DNA from 3 places in the Brevibacillus sp. DP1.3A genome. Region 2 is predicted to be linked to each of the others. Evidence: predicted binding sites of a transcription regulator. Region 2 holds the regulator's gene; each other region holds the start of a gene.

Region 1 (6,679 bases), 1.6 Mb from region 2:
ACAAATTTGAAAATAACCAAGTTAAATTGTCAGCAGTTATCTCGATTAACAGAGGAAATCAAGACTATAAGTTGGAAGACCTCGAGAATATGACGAAGAGATATAATATTGAAATAAATAAGAGCACTAAAGCACGAAAATCTCAATTTAGTTTTCTTAGTCCCAATATAGCCGCAGCTGCGGGAATAGATGTGAATCTTCCAGATTCATTTTCAAATATATATACTTGGGAAACTGAGATTAATAACTTTATTGATATTAATTCTACCCAACAGAGACTAGCAAAATCATATCATGTTTGGGAAGTTTATAAAGATGAAACCCCTGACAACCCTGATACAAAAAGCTATGTCTACTTTCGTGCTGACCAACCACTTAGTGAGATTGAAATTTTTAAGTCAAGAGAATTCGTGGACCGACTTGATGCTGATAAATCAAGTAATATCATAACAAAGGGTTGGCTTCCCGATAATTCCAGTATTTCTGGTAATGTTACTTATGATCTTACTTGGCCTCCTGGTGCGTCTGTATCCTGGGATACAAGTGGAGACATAGAAATTTATGATTCAACCGGAAGTCTTTCCGGTGATTGGCATAAATTCAAAGTAGAGGATAATGAATATCTTGATGATGTTCTGACGGAATCTGATGTTTGGGTTTCTTCACAATCGTACACTATTAGTCAGGATGCTAAGGGACACAAAATAGGTCATGATTTCGAGGCAACAATCGATGGTCATTCTGGCCGAGCTGAGCCCAATGAGGTTGATAACTGGGATACTTCTGGTAACCTGTACTTTTATTGGGTTGTTAGAAGGTAAAAATCTTATAGAATGTATTTTAATTTCCAAGGCACTCGGTATGATCTGAGTGCCATTTTTTATGTAAAAAAGCCCGACAAAACCCCGACAAAATACGGGACAAAACCCGGATAAAATCAGGGATAAAAGGCAGGACGATTTGGAATTTCATGGACGGTAATCTTAAGTCAAGAGCAAGCAACAACTGCTCTTGGGAGATACCGTCTATCCCTTATCAATGGCGTACCTGAGCGAATCTATGGGTGATGACGAATGTGACCTTACGAGAGGGGGACATTCTGAGCCTGAACGCACCAGTTGCGACGAGCGTAGCAGGGAACCATGCAATAATTTTTCATTGTATGTTTTACAGCGGTTTTCAAGTTTTGGGAACCCCTCTCGGAGCTTCGAAAAATCGCGAGCATCTTTATTCTAAAGGAAAAAGATTGCTGGATACGTATTAATGAATTGGGGAAAGTTGAGTTTTTTTACAATGAGATTCCGGAAAACCAACAGGATTCAATTGCAAATATCGAAAATGTGTTTAGAGGCTTTGTTGAGGACTTCAGGATATTACATAAAAATAAAAAAACACCTTCTCAAAGAAAAATAGGGAAGGTGCTTTTTTATTGCATTTTTTCTTTGTGTTCGCATATAATACGAACATAAGTTCTCGTTCGGGAGGTAGGAGAATTGCTATCTGATATCGAGCGGAAGGTCCTACGGGTGATCGGAAATTACTCGGCTATGAAACCGAATCCTCCGAGAATTGACGTGATATGCGTAAAGACCGGACGAAGCCGCGAAGACGTGATGACGGTGCTTGAAGCGTTGGCGCGCGATGAGTACATCGAGTGGCATAGGTCGGAACCTGACAGAATGGAAGTATTCGAAACGTGGGAAAGGAACGGTGTGATGAAATGGCCTCTAAGATAGAGAACCCCTTTTCAATGCGTTTTGTGCTACCAGAGCAACGAGCGATGTATCTACAGATGAAGGAAGATGACAAGCTTGTAGCTATGCCTATTGTTGAGCAAGACGAACTGGAAGCATTAAACTACATTATTTGTGATTCAGCCCGAGCGGATTATGCTATTACAGTAACGTGGTGGAAGCAAATAAAAGGCAACCTGGGAATCACATGCACGATGTGGGGTGTTGTTAAGTGGATCGATCAGAACGGCAGGAGAATTAAGATTGTGACCGATGAAGATAGCCAATGGATTTCTATGGATGTGATAACTGACGTAAAAGCCTAATTCGATAATGTAGAATATGTGGAGATTAACCTTCTATTCGTCGTCAGAATCAGATTCAATTTCTCCATTTAGGACCGCTGATATGAGAGCATCCACAAAGCCATTCTCTAACATGTCATTAAGTTTGACATTCTCAGATGAGGTACCCTTATGTTCAAAGGATTCAGGAGTATGCGTTACAGTCCATCGACCGTATTTGTTCTCGGCTGTTATTGTAATATCATCACGTTCTTGCACTCCATCATTTTTTCTAGGCCCACTAGTAGTTTTATTCCAAACTATACTACCTTTTAGGGTTACTTCATCATCTGAGAATGTGCATTTAGTCTTAAAGAAATGTATGTGTACTTTATAACGAAGAGTTCCTAATTCAGTCTTATCACTCGTGTCATAAGTTAGAAATTCTCCATCCCAAGAATATAGACCGAATGTTGTTGCACCTTTTTCTATCTTTTTGAAAAGTGATTTGAATTCATCAGATTGTTCGTCAGTATCTACACGTTGTAAGACATGCTCTTGAAGATAAGAAGATGTATTTGCAGCCAATTGAGTGATTTCATGTTGAGACAGGGAAGGATCATTTGCTTTTGTCCCCATTATATCCGCTTCATGCTCAAGTGTAGGATCATCATTTATCATTTTACCGTTTGGTTCTTGAGTGGTTGGAGATACTCTCCCTTGCATCTGCTGTACAACGTGCCATCCTTCGTGTGGGAGATACTTTTCTTGACCAGGGGCAATGTGAATTTCATTCTGTTCTGCAAAAGCATGTGCCTGTAATTGAGCCGGTTTATCTGAATTATAGTGCACTTTAACAGGTGATAAATCCAACCCTGACAAACGTTCTAAACCTGTTTTTAAATGATCGGGCAAGCCAGTGTTATTCCCGTTTACCATTCGATTAACTGCACGGTTACCGATAGTACTCTGAAGCTGGAGTATGTGAGAGATTCTGTTACGATTAGAAACGCTTGATGTCTGTTCTACTTTTTGTTTGTTATGCGACATCGGTTGTTGGGCTTGAGAATTGGATTTGGAATCATGTGTAAACATAATTTTCACCCATTTCACATTAGATTTATCCATTTACATTCTGCATGTGGAAATGATTTCCTCTTGGGTGAAGAATAGTAGTGAGTAATTACCAGCGCGTTGCTCATTTCGCACTAATACAATTATATCGGTGATGCTGTACAGGGTACCTCCGGCAAAACGCGGAATTACCTTGATTGACAACTATTGCTTTAAAAAAGGAAAACGCCTCGAATAATCGGGGCGTTTTTTGTATGTATAGATTATTTTACTGAATCCTTTAGTTCTTTACCTGGTTTAAACGCAGGCATCTTACTCGCAGCGATTTCAATTTCTTCTCCAGTTTGAGGATTACGACCCTTTCGAGCAGCTCGCTCCCGCACTTCAAAATTTCCGAATCCAATAAGGGATACTTTGTCCCCTTCTTTTAGCGCATCTGCAATAGCATCTAATATAGCATCTACCGCTTTTGTAGCATCTTTCTTAGTTAATTCTGTGGTTTCAGCGACTCTTGTAACCAGTTCAGTCTTATTCATGAAAACACCCTTTCCTCAAGATATCCTCATTTTACTAGAAAAATAGAGGAAATGTAAGTGCTTGGGGAACATTTGTTTGTGATTACCGTGATTAGTAGCCTGAAAAATGATATGTCCGAATGCATTCAAGAAATAACTGACCCGTCCTGTTTTGAGGAGACGTGTTTTTTTGAGTTAATTTTAATTGCATTCTAAAAGGTGAATCCCTTCTTCGGAGCAATCCGGGGAGGGCCTTTTTGTTGACATCAAGTAAAGCAAATCCCCAGAAGAAATTGGTGAACTAGTCGTGAAACAAAAGCGAGAATAATTCGTCAAAGTAAGCAAGGGGAAAAATCCCACATATTTACAGTTAGAAATTGTTATAGTATTTTATCTTTTGTAACAAAATAGAAATGGAGGAAGTAAAATGAAAAAAGGTACCTCATTGATGCTAGGATTTTTATCAATTGCCACTTTACTGTCCGTACCAAACAACGCTTCTGCTTATAACACTACAGGGTACTATTGGGATAATAGTGTAGTTAGGTTTAACTACGCTGATGATATGAGTAGTGATTATGAAGACGAGTTGAAGGACGCTTTAGCTTCATGGAATAATGCTGTAGAAAAATATATAGCCTTTGGGCGAGATACAAAAAAGAGCAAAGTGTTCATTTTTAAAGAGGATGACTATGGAAAAACAGGCTGGACTGCCGAAACATCAGTTACTCCGTACGATGGATCAGATATTATTCGAAATGCCTCTATGAGTCTCAACACTTATTACATGGACGATATGAGTGCAAGTGAAAAAGAAGGTGTTTTTGCTCACGAACTCGGTCATGTTCTTGGTCTAGACCATGTTAAAGATCCTAAACAAGTCATGTCTACTACTAAAGATGGGCGGAAAGTAAAAGAGCCTGGAAAAGATGATATTGCTGGTATTAAATCGATATACAAAAAATAGATGTAAAGTGAATTAATCTCATATCGGAAGGATGAAAAAAGTAATGAAGAACAAAAAGCAAATCATATTATCAACACTTGCATTAGGTGTTCTTGTCGGTGGGGGCTATCTATTTTTAGATTCTAATAAAATCGATACGAGTCGTGCTTACGACCAAACATCTCATAATCCAGCAAAAAGCGATAAGAAGACTATAAAAAAAGTAGATGTATCGGGAGATGTAGTAGAGGGTTTCGACAGTATCAAAAAGCTTAATGAAAGCGCTGAAGTGATTGCCGAGGTTGAAATCAATGAATCGGAGAGCTTTCAGTATAAAAACGTCGTATTTACCCTTAGTGATGCAAAAGTCAAGCAAGTGTATAAGGGTGATGTAGATCCGGAAAATGTGATCAAAATACTAGAGACCGGCGGATATAAAGATGAAACAGAGTATACTTTTGAAGGTAATGAAGTATTCGAAACAGGTGAAAAAGCGTATGTATACTTAGAAAAATATGAAGGTCCCGTTGCCGAAGACGCGTACGTAATTAAAGGGGTTTATCAAGGGAAATTCCTCGAAGAAGAAGGTAAGTTGCAGCCTCCTAACGGAGTGGCCAAAGGATTGCAGGTAGAAAGCGAAAGTCAATTAGGACTTGATTAAAATTAATGACATTAGACACTTGCCCCCGCAAACACGCGAGGGCAAGTGTTTTAATCCTGCAAGTCCCACTTAATTTTTCCCGATATGAGGAGGACACGGTGTCCTGCACAATCATCACAACAAAGCCAAACGATGTAGTTGCTGCTGATATTCATGATCGTATGCCCGTGATACTGCGACATGAAGACGAGGGAATATGGTTAGACCGTGAGAAGTTTGATTCTGACTTGCTTCAATCATTGCTTGTACCATATGATCACGAACAGATGAAAGCTTACCCTGTTCCAGCAATGGTTGGCAGTCCCAAAAACGATACGCCAGAATGTATTCAAGAAATAGCAAACCCGTCCCTATTTTGAGGAGACGGGTTTTCTTGGTGAATAACCGAATAATGGTTACACAAGTATATGTACGGTGATCCTTGGAAAGAGCAGAGGTTTGCTTGGGATTGATTGAAAAAATGGAGAGGCACCTTCCTTATGTTTAGGGAGGTGCCTCGTCGTGTTATTTGGTATATTCCATGACTTCAAAGGATTGAATCTTGCTGAAAGCTACATAGTCTTTTCGAGAGGCAAAGGGCCCCTTGTTAAAGTCCTTATCGAACATATATGTTTCTTTACCACGTCCGTCTGCACGGCCATTATACCAGTTGATAAAGTCTTGTACTTCTGATGCAGTTAATTCAAACTCCTTCTCAAGACCACTGATCATCTTGATAACCAACAGTGCTCTGTCCCCGGTAATGGGATCAACAGGATCGGTATTGCCTAATGGGGTTAGAGCTACTTCATTCGAGTTTCTAATCTCATTATCTTCATTAACTGCTGTTACGATATAGTAGTATGTAATTCCTTTTTCAACGTCTTCATCAGTGTAAGTTGTATTTGTCACTGTGGCGATGGTTTCGTATGGCCCGCCAGCATTTGTAGAACGTTTTACATTATAGCTAGTTGCCCCATTAATTGAGTTCCAGGAAAGGACATTAGATAGATCATGTGTATTACCACTAAGAACTAAATTATGGTCTTCCTCATATCCGAACATTTTTAACTCTCCAATATAAACGTAGCCTTTAAAGCCATTGTTTGCAGTAACACGAATCTGATATTTTTTGTAGGATTTTTCATTAGTAAACTGATAATTCCTAACCTCATTTATCTTCCAGTTTGTCTCGTTCTCTACAGTATGGAGAATGTTCCACGAGGTTCCGTCCCATCCCTCAAAAGTCCAGTTTTTAGCCATTTGAGTAACACCATTTGACCAATTCGGGGATTCTAAAGCGTATTTTACTACAGTTTTTTCTGTAGGAAATTCATATCCAAGAAGAAAAGGATTAAGTTTTAGATCACCCAGATCCCCACTTTGAGCGCCACCAGCATCTCCTGACGGATTTTCGCTATTTTCAATATTTAGCCCATCAAATGCACGCCATGCTTCATACTTACTAGAATACTGTGAATTTGAAA
Region 2 (6,679 bases):
AAATGATCAATGCGCGCTGTGAGACATTAAATGAAAAGCCCGCATTCAAACAGCTTTTCGCCCGAAAGCGATGCATCCTTCCTGCTGACAGCTTTTATGAGTTTATGTGGACAAAATTTGCACCATTGATTTTGGGCGTCGAGGGTTACTAGTGTAGCGATCACCTATCGAAAAGGATGTTATATCAAAAAAATTGATTTAATTATTGCATCTTCTTGGTAATCGTGCATATAATAAATACATCAAAAAAAATTGATGAATGAGGTTGTAATCGATGAACGATATCAAGCACAAATTGGAGCAATATGAGAAGAAATTCAAAGCTCTCTCCGATCAGAAGCGCCTTGAAATTATGTATGAGCTTTGTCAAAGAGGCAAAACATGCGTATGCGACCTGACAGAGGTTTTTGACATGCCTCAATCTAAATTATCGTATCATCTCAAGATATTATTGGATGCCAACCTAATTATCAAAGAGACAAAAGGTACCTGGAGTTACTACGATTTGAATGATGATGAAGTGAACCACCTCTTATCGGAAGAGCTTTGTTGTATCTTCAGGAAAACAGGCAAAGGCAGTTGCTGCTAATTTTTTTAGACATTATATCAATTTTTTTTGATTAATAGTTTTTAAATTAAAGGAGGAATCTTAAATGAAGTATGTACATGTTGGTGTTAACGTTACCAATTTGGAGAAATCTATTGAGTTCTATCAAAAAGTTTTTGGGGTTAACCCTGTAAAGGTAAAGCCTGATTATGCTAAGTTCTTGCTTGAAACCCCAGGATTAAACTTTACATTGAATGTTCGGGACGCTGTAAGCGGAAATCAAGTGAACCACTTCGGATTCCAGGTTGAAAGTGCAAATGAAATCCTGACTCATAAGGAAAGACTAGAAAAAGAAGGCTTTTTCGCTCGTGACGAGATGGATACGACATGTTGTTATGCTGTGCAGGATAAATTTTGGGTTACTGATCCAGACGGTAATGAGTGGGAATTTTTCTACACAAAGTCTGACAGTGAGGTTCATAAAATCGAGTCCACATCCTGCTGCGTAGATTCAAAAACAGAAGCAACCAATTCTTGCTGCTAAGACAAAGTGGGAGGCTCAATGAAACAACTATCATTTTTAGATCGCTTCTTGACCCTTTGGATCTTCCTTGCTATGGCAGTAGGGATTATGATCGGAACTTTCTTTCCTGCTTTCACCAATGGATTAAATAGCTTACAAATTGGTACAACATCCATACCGATTGCTATAGGTTTAATCCTGATGATGTACCCTCCTTTAGCTAAAGTTCGATATGAAGAAATGGGGCGCGTATTTAAAGACATTAAGGTTCTTTTGCTATCCCTTATTCAGAACTGGGTTATAGGCCCGGTTTTGATGTTTTTATTAGCCATCATTTTCTTGCCAGATAAACCAGAATATATGGTAGGGCTGATCATGATTGGATTGGCACGTTGTATCGCCATGGTGATTGTGTGGAATGACCTCGCAAAAGGTGATGCAGAATATGCTGCCGGACTTGTGGCTTTCAATTCTTTGTTTCAGATGCTTTTCTTTTCAGTATATGCTTATGTCTTTGTCACCGTAATCCCGGAATGGCTTGGTATTCAGGGTGCAGTCATTATTATTACGATGGCGGAAGTGGCAAAATCGGTGTTTATATATCTAGGTATTCCTTTTCTTGCCGGGATGCTGACGCGCTTTACTTTTGTAAAAGTTAAAGGCAGACATTGGTATGAGAAAGTGTTCATCCCAAAAATTAGCCCCATGACTCTGATTGCCTTACTCTTTACCATCATTGTCATGTTCTCAACACAAGGAGAAAACATCGTGAGCGTTCCACTTGATGTTGTTCGTATCGCCATTCCACTTCTCATCTATTTCATCCTCATGTTCTTTATCTCTTTCTATATGGGGAAAAAGATTGGCGCAAATTATCCCGTTACTACGACGCTTGCTTTCACAGCAGGTAGTAATAACTTTGAATTAGCTATCGCTGTGGCAGTCGGAGTGTTTGGGATTCATTCAGGTGCCGCCTTTGCAGCCGTCATCGGTCCTCTTGTGGAAGTACCTGTGATGATTGCATTAGTTAATGTAGCTTTATGGTTCAAGCGCAAATATTTTAGCAGCACATTTCCTAATTGAAGCTAAAAGGTGTGTACATCATGGAAAACAAAAAAACGATTTACTTTTTATGTACAGGAAATTCTTGCCGAAGCCAAATGGCGGAAGCATGGGGAAAAAAATACTTAGGTAACGCCTGGAATGTTTTTTCTGCTGGAATTGAAGCCCATGGTGTGAATCCAAATGCCGTTCGAGCGATGAAAGAAGTTGGCATAGACATTTCCGATCAAACATCAGATGTCATTGACTCTGATATTTTAAACAAGGCTGATCTGATCGTGACACTATGCAGCCATGCCGATTCCGTTTGTCCAACCACTCCTACTCATGTAAACCGTGTCCATTGGGGATTTGACGATCCTGCGGGAAAAGAATGGCCTGAGTTTCAACGAGTTCGTGACGAGATCGGTGCCCGTATAAAGAAATTTGCGGAAACAGGGGAGTAAATTTTTCCGCAAGCGAGCTGTATCCATCTAATGTCCGAGGAAAAGTCCCCTTTTTGACGAAAGGGGACTTTCTCTACACACCGACTCTTATTTTCTGTACTTTTGATCATATACATCTTCCTCTGCATCCAACCAGAAGTGATATGATTCACCTACAACAATCGCTTCTTTCATAGTGTCCTCAGAGTTATTAGCTGTAGGGTTATTATATGAATTTTCCATGATAATCACTTCCTTGCAACAAGATATGCATCTCAAACGTATACTAGCGACATAATTTAGGTGTTACACCATAGAAAATGTCGAATAAAGCAATACTCAGTACGATTTTGTTGACATTTAATAAAAATGAGCGAATGCCTGTCATCTTAAAGAAAGATGATGAGGACTTATGGCTTGATCGGGAGAAGTATGATCGGTTGCAGCTCCAGTCGCTGTTTACCCCCTACGATTCCGGCGAGATGATGGTATATCCGGTATCCGCCAAAGTGGGCAGTCCGAAAAATGATGGTCCTTCCTGTATTCAAGAAGTAGAGATCGGCTCTTTGTTTGAAGATTAATCCTTTCGCAGGAGCTGAACTTTTTGTCGTAATTCCTGTTCGGTTAACGACTCCAAATGCAACAATGCCTCGTATGGATCATCACCCGGAATATGAAAGTACCTGGCAAATGCAGGCTCTGTTTTGATGCCGCTTTGCTTCAGAGCTCTAATATGTTGGCATGCATCCAAGCCTCCTATGTCTAGCAAACGTGCTTCGATGTCCATATGACGATAGGCATTTTGCTTTTCGACAGCTACCGGTTGAGCAAACAATTCAAACCAAAAGTCAGCTGTGAAAAACGAGATAACGGACGTGGGAGTACTTTTTACATCTAGGTGTGTCACTTCAAATCCGGGCAAGCAGCCAAATGCTGTACGCACAGCCTGCTCAAACTGTTCCAGATCATGACTCTCGCAAATAATGTCCAGATCGCTTTGCTTGACGTCAATGTCTAAAGGGATGGTTCCGGCAAGCACTGGACGGTAATCGGATAGTACTTCCATGATGTGCGTCTGTTTAATCGCTTCCCACGCCGCTTTTTGGCGCATCGTTCCTCTGCCCAAATAAGAGAGATCATGCCAATTTCTCAAGAGACTACCTCCATGTCTACTTTCTTTTAAAATAGTTTAGACAAAAGTGAATAAGTACGCAACGAAATCGGTAATCACTCGTATACCTAGATGAAGGGAGTGTAGTAGATGGAAATATTTTTGTGGGTAGTGGTCGTGTTATTGTTCTTGCTAAGCATCGCAGGAATTTTTTTACCTGTTTTACCTGATACGATATTACTGTGGGCGGGCTTTTTGCTCTATCACTTTTTCATTGCAGATCCGGGAGCGGGATTGCCCGCATCCTTTTGGTGGGGAATGGTCGTTCTAAGCATTCTGCTTTATGGTGCTGACTTGCTGACGAACATGTACTTCGTGAAAAGGTACGGAGGGTCCAAGTGGTCGTCCGTTGCTGCTGCGGTCGGAATTATCCTCGGGATCTTCGTTTTCCCACCGTTTGGTATGCTGATCTTGCCGTTCGTATTCGTCGTTCTGGTAGAGTTAATGGTGCAGAAGCAGTCGATGGAGCGAGCAGTGAAAGCGGGCGTAGGCTCACTGATCGGATTTTTGGGTAGTGCGGTCGTAAAAGTCATATTGCAAGTTACGATGATCATCTGGTTTTTTGTCGCCAGATAACATATAGAAAACGAAAAGGACAGCCGAGGCTGTCCTTTTTTACGTGGAAACTAGTGAATGAGTCGATATACACCGATGACTTTACCGAGAATGGTGACATTCTCCAGAATGATCGGTTCCATTGTGGCATTTTCCGGTTGGAGACGGAAGTGGTTCTTTTCTTTGAAAAATCTTTTGACGGTCGCTTCGTCTTCTTCTGTCATGGCTACGACAATGTCACCATTGTTCGCTACGTGCTGTTGGCGAACAATTACGTAATCTCCGTCGAGAATCCCTGCATCAATCATACTGTTCCCGGAGACGCGCAGCATATAGACCTTGTCAGAAGTCACGATATTGTCTGGAAGCGGGAAGTACTCTTCCACATCCTCAATGGCAGTGATCGGTTGTCCAGCGGTTACTTTTCCGATTACTGGCACACGGACGACAGAGTCTTCGAAATTGTCTTGAAAACGATCTTCATCTGATAGCAATTCGATGGCACGAGGTTTGGTAGGATCTCGACGAATGAGGCCTTTTTTCTCTAAGCGTGCCAAATGCCCATGTACTGTTGAGCTGGAAGCTAGTCCAACAGCCTCACCAATTTCACGTACAGATGGCGGATATCCTTTATCACGAACTTCCTTTCGTATGAACTCGATGATGGCTTGTTGTCTACTCGATAATTTTGACATAGAAAGACACCCCTGATTTCTCGAACATATTTTCCTATATTATACCATGGGAGCTTGCGTTCGACAAACATAAGTTCGATTCTTTGTTGACATGAACATATGTTCTCATTTATCATGAGGTTACAAATGATCAGAACGTATGTTTGCGAGGAGGCCATTATTATGAATTCATCGACAGCACGAAATCGTTTCGAGAAAAAAGAAGAACGTCGAGTTCGTTTTGGTATCACGAGAGGACAAGCTCTCTTGTTTCTTATAACATTTACTCTCTTTTTTTACTTATTGACCGAACTAGTGTTTGCTTCTTCGCCCATGGAGGAGCCACAAGGAATAGAAGTAACCGTACAATCTGGAGATAGCCTATGGTCGTTAGCTGTTCAATACAATACAGATCAGCATATGGATGTTCGTGACTATATAATAGAGATTAAGGATGCGAACGGTTTAGAGAGTAACAGGATTTACCCAGGTCAGACTCTCATGCTTCCTGATACTCCGTAAGTGTTCGGCTGTCTTGCGGGATCATTCGAATGTGGTATAATGAATCGGCACTACTACAGAGTGGGAGGAACCAGCAGTGGTATCTGACGCAGAAATTAAACGCATTAACGAATTGGTCAAAAAATCTCGCGAAGAAGGTTTGACCGAAGAGGAAAAGCTCGAACAAAAAGCATTGCGCCAAAAGTACATTGACGCCGTTAAGCTTTCATTGAGAGCAAATTTGGATTCCATCCGTTATGTGGAAGACCTTGAAGAAAATAAGCCAAAACAGTAAGATAACAATTACTGATACGACAGACATCCTCGCTTGACGCTAGGGTGTCTTTTTCTGTGACATACATAACGCTTTGATATTCAGGGAGGGAAAGCGGTGGCGTGGATAGCTGTGGCGGTTGGAGGAGCAGTTGGCTCACTTTTGCGCTACCTATTGTCTTTGCTCGCGAATCAGCCGGGATGGCCGTGGGGAACTTGGATCGCCAATGTTTGTGGATCTTTGATCATCGGCATCTTGTTCGTGCTGGGGAAAGAACGTGGCATTTTATCTCCGACACTCTATCTTTTATTTGCAACGGGGGTCATGGGAGGATTTACGACGTTCTCTAGTTTCTCCTTGGAAGTGGTTTCTTTTTGGGGAGAAGGTCACCTGTTGCGTGGCACTTTGTACGCTCTTCTCAGTTTGGGAGTCGGACTACTTTCTTGTGGGGTTGGAATATGGTTGGCTAGGCAATGGTCTTAATACGTTCAATGACACGATACATGTGAGGGGGAATGAATGTGAGTACACAGCATCGTGATTATGAATTGGAACAAAAAAAGCTGGATGAAACAATTTCAGCGATCGACGAAGAAATGGAGCAGCTTCGCAATGAAATTCGCGAGGCAACAGATGACTATGTGAAACAGGTCGTTAACTATAAAAAGGCTAAGGATTTGCGCTACCTCGAAGATCAAGGTCGAGAGAAGCCGTATTTCGGCAGAGTGGATTTTTTGAAAGATGAGATCTACGAGCTGGATCAGGTATACATAGGAAAACGAGGAATTGTACGCAGCGATACGTTTGATTGTGTCGTCGTGGATTGGCGCGCGCCTATCGCCAGTCTTTATTATTCCGGTGAGAGCAAAGACGCGTTTTACCGGATGGGACGCGAAATTGTGCGTGGTGAAGTTCGATTAAAGCGTAATTTTGCGATCGAAGACGAA
Region 3 (6,679 bases), 3.3 Mb from region 2:
TTCTGTGTGTAGACGCGGATTTCCATCTGATGTACCTCCCTTAGTACAATTGCTGGCTTACGGGTGGTGAGGGGTCACCATTACAACAAAACGTATGCGCCCGGACCGATCAACGCCACACCAATAACAACTGCGATTAACGTCAGGTTGTATTCGAATCCGTTTTGTGTGACCCAATATCCATTTTGACCGTGTACCTTCAGAATGGCAACCAGCATTGTGAATGCAAGCAGAATAGAACTTGCCCAGATACCTACGCCTGCCGCAAACATCAGACCGCCTGCGAGTTCAGCCAATCCAGCGACAAAGGCCATCGCTACGCCAGGTTTCACTCCGATGGACTCCAGCCAGCCACCTGTTCCTTTCAAACCATAACCGCCAAACCAGCCAAACAACTTCTGCGCACCATGACCTGCAAACGTCAAACCGATGACCAAACGAATCAATAACAATCCAGTATCCAACACTTTTCATCTCTCCTTAATTATTATTAATTAGTATATCTTTATTTTGAGATATTTGTCCAAAAAGGCTGGCGGGCCTTAGAAGGATTCCGCCAGTTTTGCTGCTTTTTCTACACCAGCTGCAACGATCTCAGCTGCTTTGTCTTGGAATTGGTTGTGACCTTCTACGATCACTTCCGTTACATTGCTGATGCCCCAGAAGCCGAGCACAGTGCGCATGTATTTGTTAGCCATTTCGATGTCAGCCATAGGGCCTTCGGAATAAACGCCACCACGTGCGCTCAACAGAGCAACTTTTTTGTCGCCCATCAGACCAACTGGACCTTCAGCAGTGTACTTAAATGTTTTGCCTGCTTGGGAGAGGTAGTCTACATACGTGTGCAGAACTGCTGGAACAGCGAAGTTCCACATAGGGAATGCGATAACCACTTTGTCAGCATCTGCAAATTGGTTCAGGTATTTGTTTACCAGGTCAGCACCTTTTTGCTCTTCAGCAGTCAGTTCGATGCCGTTTCCTGCTTTCCACATAGCAGTGAGCAAGTCATTGCCATAGTAAGGGAGGTTTGCTGCAAACAGATCCAATTCAGCGATTTCGTCGTTTGGATGTGTCTCTCTGTATGTTTTTGTGAAAGCTTCGTACAACTTTACACTTGTTGCCTGCTCAACTGGGCGATCATTTGCTTTAATAAAAAGTACTTTACTCATGGAAATTTCATTCCCCTTCCGTTTAGTAAGTGACTAACTTTTAATGTGTAAATCTTGATTTTAAGATTATTACGTTTAAGATCTTTTGTCAACACTTTTTTAAAACGATTGTGGTGGAGAGAGGGGACTGCTCATCTAATAAGAAGCCTGAGCAGTGCGTCCCAACTTTTTTAGCAGTTCAATTGCTTGACGCTGTTCTTCTGGTGTGAGACCTTCCATCGCTTTCTCAATGGAGAGTTGATGAGGAGGGAAGATTTCGGATAAGAATTGATGCCCTTTATCTGTGAGTTCCGCATAAATGACGCGGCGGTCTGCCGAACAGGGCTTGCGAATGAGCAGTTGCTTCTTTTCGAGTTTGTCCACAACGTATGTGATGTTTCCGCTGGAGATCAAGATTTTTTCGCCAATTTGCTGCAATGGTTGAGGACCTTTATGAAATAATACCTCTAGTACCCCGAATTCGGTTGGATTAAGTCCATGTTGGCGAATGTGACGATTGGAGTGAGCGGTAACCCAGTTGTATGACCTCGATAAAACTACAAAAAGATCGAGGGGATCATTTCGCAGTGGTTTGTCAGACATATGGACCCTCCTATACATCGAAATTTCGATATCTTTAATTTAAGATAATCCTACATGATCATAATCAGATTTGTCAAATTGAGATAAAAAATAAAATAAAAAACACGCCTGTACAAACAATTGTCCTTATGATAAACTTTTGTTTGTAAACGAGCTGTGAAAGCGAAACAGAAGAAAGGAGGATGACCGTGGAAAAAGACATGCAGATCCTTCATCATATCCGGCAAAATCCTTTTATCACGCAACAGGAGCTGGCTGATCTGATTGGCATCTCACGTTCAGCGGTAGCTGGCTACATCGCACAGTTGACCAAACGCGGGGAAATCAAAGGTCGGGCTTATGTACTTCGTGATGAAGGAATGATTGCTTGTATCGGTGGAGCCAACCTGGACCGCAAAGCACGCGGAAAGCAACAGGTGCGTCTACAATCATCCAATCCCGTAACGATTATGGAATCGTGTGGAGGGGTGGCACGGAATATCGCGGAGAACCTCGGTCGTCTTGGCTGCAATACGTCACTCATTACCAGCATTGGTGAGGACAAAGAAGGCGAATGGCTCTTGCAGGAGACGAAAAAGCACGGGGTGCACATCAGCCAAGTGTGGCGACTGCCTACACAGCGGACGGGAACGTATACCGCGCTTCTCGATATTGATGGCGAGATGGTTGTTTCCTTGGCGAACATGGATATTTACGATGCTCTCACACCGGAGATGTTCGCGGAAAAATGGTCGCACATTGCAGCAGCCCACGTGGTTTTCATCGATACAAACATTCCGGCGGACTGCTTGGCCTACATCATCGAACGATGCCGGGAGGAAAACATCCTGCTCTTCGTTGACCCGGTCTCTTCCATTAAAGCAAAGAAGCTCCCACAGCAATTGGACGGAGTAGAAGCGATTTTGCCGAATCGCGAAGAAGCCGAGCTGATGGCTGGCATGAAGATCACGACGATCGAAGAATGCGCCGAGGCTTGCCGCAAGATCAGGGAACGAGGCGTCAAGCACGTCATCGTGACCTTGGGCGAAGAAGGCATTTACTATCAATCCGAGGACGTTGAGGAGCATATGTCTCCATATCCAACGGAAGTGGTAGATGTAACAGGTGCGGGAGATGCGTTCGCGTCGGGACTCTTGTATGGCATTGTAAACGGAGAGTCTTTCCAGAGAGCGTGCCGCCTTGGATTGGCAGCATCGGCTCTGACATTGCAAACAGAGCAGTCCGTATCTCCTCTATTAAAAGCAGAACAATTGGAACTGGCCGTAGAACAATTCGAAAAGGAGCGATAAGAGATGAAACAATATTTGACCTTTACTGAGGAAGTACGCCACGCACTGGAGAACAACCTGCCGGTAGTTGCTCTGGAGACGACGATTATTTCGCACGGTATGCCATATCCGCAAAACATTGAAATGGCAAAAGAAGTAGAGCAAATCATTCGCGACAACGGTGCTGTACCAGCTACGATCGGGATCATGGACGGCAAAATCAAAATCGGTTTGACTGACAGCGAGCTGGAAGAGTTTGCGACGAACAAAAATGTAGCAAAAGTAAGCCGTCGCGACTTCGCGTACATTTTGGCTAGCGGTAAAATCGGTGCGACTACAGTAGCAGCTACCATGATCGCAGCTGAGATGGCTGGCATCCACATGTTTGCAACTGGCGGTATCGGCGGGGTACACCGTGAAGGCGAAATCACTTGGGACGTATCTGCTGACCTGACTGAGCTGGCGCAAACAGATGTAGCTGTAGTATGCGCAGGCGCGAAATCGATCCTCGATATCGGCCGCACACTCGAATATTTGGAAACACAAGGTGTACCAGTTGTGGGCTACCGCACAGATGAATTCCCATCCTTCTTCGCTCGCGAAAGCGGATTTGGCGTAGACATGCGCATCGATACTCCGGAAGAAGTCGGTAAGATGATGAACACCAAATGGGATCTGGGACTCAAAGGCGGTATGATTATCGCGAACCCAGTACCAGAATCTGATGCACTGAACCACCAGGAAATCGAGGCTGTGATCCAGAAAGCACTCGCAGAAGCAAAAGAAAACAACATTGCAGGTAAACAGGTAACGCCATTCATGCTCGATAAAGTGAAAAAGCTGACAGAAGGCAAGAGCTTGGCAACGAACATCGCGCTGGTGAAACACAATGCTGAAGTAGCTGCGAAAATCGCGGCAGCTTATCAGAAAGAAGCGAATCAAGGTAAATAAGAGAGATTGAACAACAAAACAGTCAAAGAAAAACGAGCCTCTAGAATCGCTTCTAGGGCTCGTTTCGTTTATTTTACTCACTCCCACCAATGTTGCATTCCACGGATTCCAACGTCCCACAGCTTAGCGTTTCCAGAAACGATAATAGTAATTTCGTTTACCTCGTTAAAAGGCAACTCCCGCAAAGCCTCTGCCCCTTGATAAGATTGTTCGTTTAACTGAGATATTTCTTGTCCATCTACGATGATTTTGGCTTCACCCTTAACGTCTCCATTGTCGGGAATACCGAAATAGAAATAAAGCCAGACATTTTCTATGTTCCCAAGAATATAGTTGTATGTTTTGGTTGCTTCACCTTCACTGCTATACACGTTCATTTTCGGCTCTATTCGCTCACCTGCTACGGTGAAGCTTGGGAGGTTCTCAGTCATAGGTGTAGTTCCTGTCACTTCTTTCATAACAGTTAATGACTGAATAGGGCCTTCTCTTTTTTTGATGATTTCAGAAACCACCATGACTCCAATTATAAGGACAACAATAGATAGAGCCGAAGTCATGAGCTTTTTATAAGAAATGTTTGAAGAAAATCCAACTCGATAGGCAACATAACCAATCGCTGCCCCTATTGTATTGGATATCACATCATTGATATCAAAGCTACCAAGATATGTTAGGGCCTGAACAGTTTCTAGAACGAGAATCGCTAAGACAAACAAGGATATGAACTTCCCAAATCTTACACGATACAACAGGGGAAATAGTATTCCAAAAGGGATAAAAGCAGCAACGTTTCCGAAATCAACAATCCATGAATAATTTAGTTCTGGAAATTTAAGTGGCACTCCTTCTGGAGCAAGGATAAAGGTGTATCCATCTACACTAGTTGCACCGTCGAGCCTGTTAAACGCAAAGAACATAAAAAATAAAATTAAAATCGTATAGCATATGGTACCAGCTAAAATGACTTTCCGTGATTTCGTTTCCATAATTTCAATCTCCTTAAAGCTATTTGTATCTGAATGATTTTACTCTGAATGAATACGTAAGTAATTAGCTGTTAGTCACATCCTTCATTTAACACAAAAAAGTGGTTAGAAATTACGAAAAAGAACAGTAAACAAACTGATGCCGGTTCAGTACAGACGCCAGCTTACAGCCCATTTAGAAAAAAATTGAAAAAAGTGCTTGATATACCCTGAGGGGGTATTGTATAGTAAAGATGTGATCAGGAAACAACGTTAGGGAAACGATACGATAAAATATACCCCTTGAGGGTATTTGGAGGGATTATAATGAGCGCCAAAACAGCAGAGGCAACAGTCGCAATCTCAGGGATGACTTGCGCAGCTTGTGCACTGCGCATCGAGAAGGGCTTGGGAAAAATGGAGGGAGTGGAGACCGCCAATGTCAATCTGGCTTTGGAAAAATCCACAGTCGTGTTCGATCCAACGAGAACGAATATCGACGACATCCGCTCCAAAATTGAATCGCTCGGCTATGGCGTCGTCACTGACAAGGTGGAGCTAAACATCTCGGGAATGACATGTGCGGCTTGCTCCACACGGATCGAAAAAGGCTTGAACAAAACAGCTGGGGTTCTGAAAGCAAACGTGAACCTGGCGATGGAAACAGCCACAGTCGAGTACGATTCATCACAGGTAAGTGTGACGGACATCATTCAAAAGGTAGAGAAGCTAGGGTATCAGGCGACGCGCAAGGAAGATGGAAAAGAAGAAGAAAAAGTAGATCGTCGCCAGGAAGAAATCAATCGGCAGACCCGCAAGTTCTGGATTTCCGCGATTCTGTCGCTCCCGCTGCTCTGGTCGATGGTGAGCCATTTTTCCTTCACCTCGTTTATCTGGCTGCCTGAAATCTTGATGAATCCGTGGGTACAGCTCGCATTGGCAACACCGGTACAATTCATCATCGGAGCACAGTTTTACGTGGGAGCTTTCAAAGCCCTTCGCAACAAGAGTGCTAACATGGATGTGCTGGTTGCTCTCGGTACCTCAGCTGCTTATTTCTACAGCCTGTGGGTCGCGATCGATTCCATCGGTGCTCATGGCGGCCACATGCTGGAGCTGTACTTTGAGACCAGTGCGGTACTGATCACGTTGATCGTCTTGGGTAAACTGTTTGAGATGAAAGCAAAGGGACGCTCTTCGGAAGCGATCCGCAAGCTGATGGGCTTGCAAGCAAAAACAGCAGTAGTCGTACGGGATGGCGTCGAAATGACCATTCCTGTAGAAGAAGTGAGACTGGGCGACGTCGTTCACGTGAAACCGGGCGACAAAGTACCTGTCGATGGCATCGTCATGGAAGGACAGTCCGCAGTTGATGAATCGATGCTGACTGGTGAAAGTATTCCGGTGGATAAAGCCGCAGGCGATACCGTTATCGGCGCCACCTTGAACAAAAACGGCTTCTTGAAGGTTCAAGCAACCAAAGTCGGAAAAGAAACGGCTCTGGCGCAAATCATTAAAGTAGTGGAAGAAGCACAAGGAACAAAAGCACCGATTCAGCGCGTAGCTGACAGCATCTCCGGGATTTTTGTCCCAATCGTAGTAGGGATTGCTATTCTTACCTTCTTGATCTGGTACTTCTTCGTTATACCTGGCAACTTCGGTGAGGCTCTGGAAAAAGCAATTGCTGTACTCGTAATCGCTTGCCCGTGCGCCCTCGGTTTGGCTACACCGACCTCGATCATGG

The links. Region 2 encodes LexA, which represses DNA repair genes until DNA is damaged. Its sites were predicted from a motif close to CGAACATATGTTCG; they were not measured.
Region 1: HP399_RS21170 (YolD-like family protein) is a predicted target of LexA. The motif match lies at 1,461-1,474, and genes of this name have one in related genera.
Region 3: HP399_RS29160 (carbohydrate kinase) is a predicted target of LexA. The motif match lies at 1,884-1,897, and genes of this name have one in related genera.

Annotation. Positions count from the first base shown of each region.
Region 1 covers NZ_CP085876.1:4,629,264-4,635,942, reverse strand. Annotated here, with positions in the region: gene HP399_RS21175 (hypothetical protein) at 1-821, shown strand, start outside; gene HP399_RS21170 (YolD-like family protein) at 1,697-2,059, shown strand; gene HP399_RS21165 (eCIS core domain-containing protein) at 2,093-3,145, opposite strand; gene HP399_RS21160 (HU family DNA-binding protein) at 3,355-3,627, opposite strand; gene HP399_RS21155 (matrixin family metalloprotease) at 4,034-4,573, shown strand; gene HP399_RS21150 (hypothetical protein) at 4,617-5,213, shown strand; gene HP399_RS21145 (SOS response-associated peptidase family protein) at 5,312-5,572, shown strand; gene HP399_RS21140 (fibronectin type III domain-containing protein) at 5,718-6,679, opposite strand, start outside.
Region 2 covers NZ_CP085876.1:2,980,506-2,987,184, forward strand. Annotated here, with positions in the region: gene HP399_RS14025 (SOS response-associated peptidase) at 1-152, shown strand, start outside; gene arsR (arsenical resistance operon transcriptional regulator ArsR) at 275-589, shown strand; gene HP399_RS14035 (ArsI/CadI family heavy metal resistance metalloenzyme) at 654-1,091, shown strand; gene arsB (ACR3 family arsenite efflux transporter) at 1,110-2,153, shown strand; gene arsC (arsenate reductase (thioredoxin)) at 2,174-2,578, shown strand; gene HP399_RS31005 (hypothetical protein) at 2,666-2,800, opposite strand; gene HP399_RS14050 (SOS response-associated peptidase family protein) at 2,878-3,138, shown strand; gene HP399_RS14055 (DUF4269 domain-containing protein) at 3,135-3,710, opposite strand; gene HP399_RS14060 (DUF456 domain-containing protein) at 3,819-4,304, shown strand; gene lexA (transcriptional repressor LexA) at 4,355-4,978, opposite strand; gene HP399_RS14070 (cell division suppressor protein YneA) at 5,141-5,479, shown strand; gene HP399_RS14075 (DUF896 domain-containing protein) at 5,556-5,753, shown strand; gene crcB (fluoride efflux transporter CrcB) at 5,850-6,215, shown strand; gene HP399_RS14085 (HelD family protein) at 6,254-6,679, shown strand, end outside.
Region 3 covers NZ_CP085876.1:6,297,691-6,304,369, reverse strand. Annotated here, with positions in the region: gene HP399_RS29180 (pirin family protein) at 1-26, opposite strand, end outside; gene HP399_RS29175 (DoxX family protein) at 81-467, opposite strand; gene HP399_RS29170 (FMN-dependent NADH-azoreductase) at 543-1,169, opposite strand; gene HP399_RS29165 (MarR family winged helix-turn-helix transcriptional regulator) at 1,305-1,751, opposite strand; gene HP399_RS29160 (carbohydrate kinase) at 1,940-3,040, shown strand; gene HP399_RS29155 (pseudouridine-5'-phosphate glycosidase) at 3,044-3,970, shown strand; gene HP399_RS29150 (VanZ family protein) at 4,048-4,956, opposite strand; gene HP399_RS29145 (heavy metal translocating P-type ATPase) at 5,263-6,679, shown strand, end outside.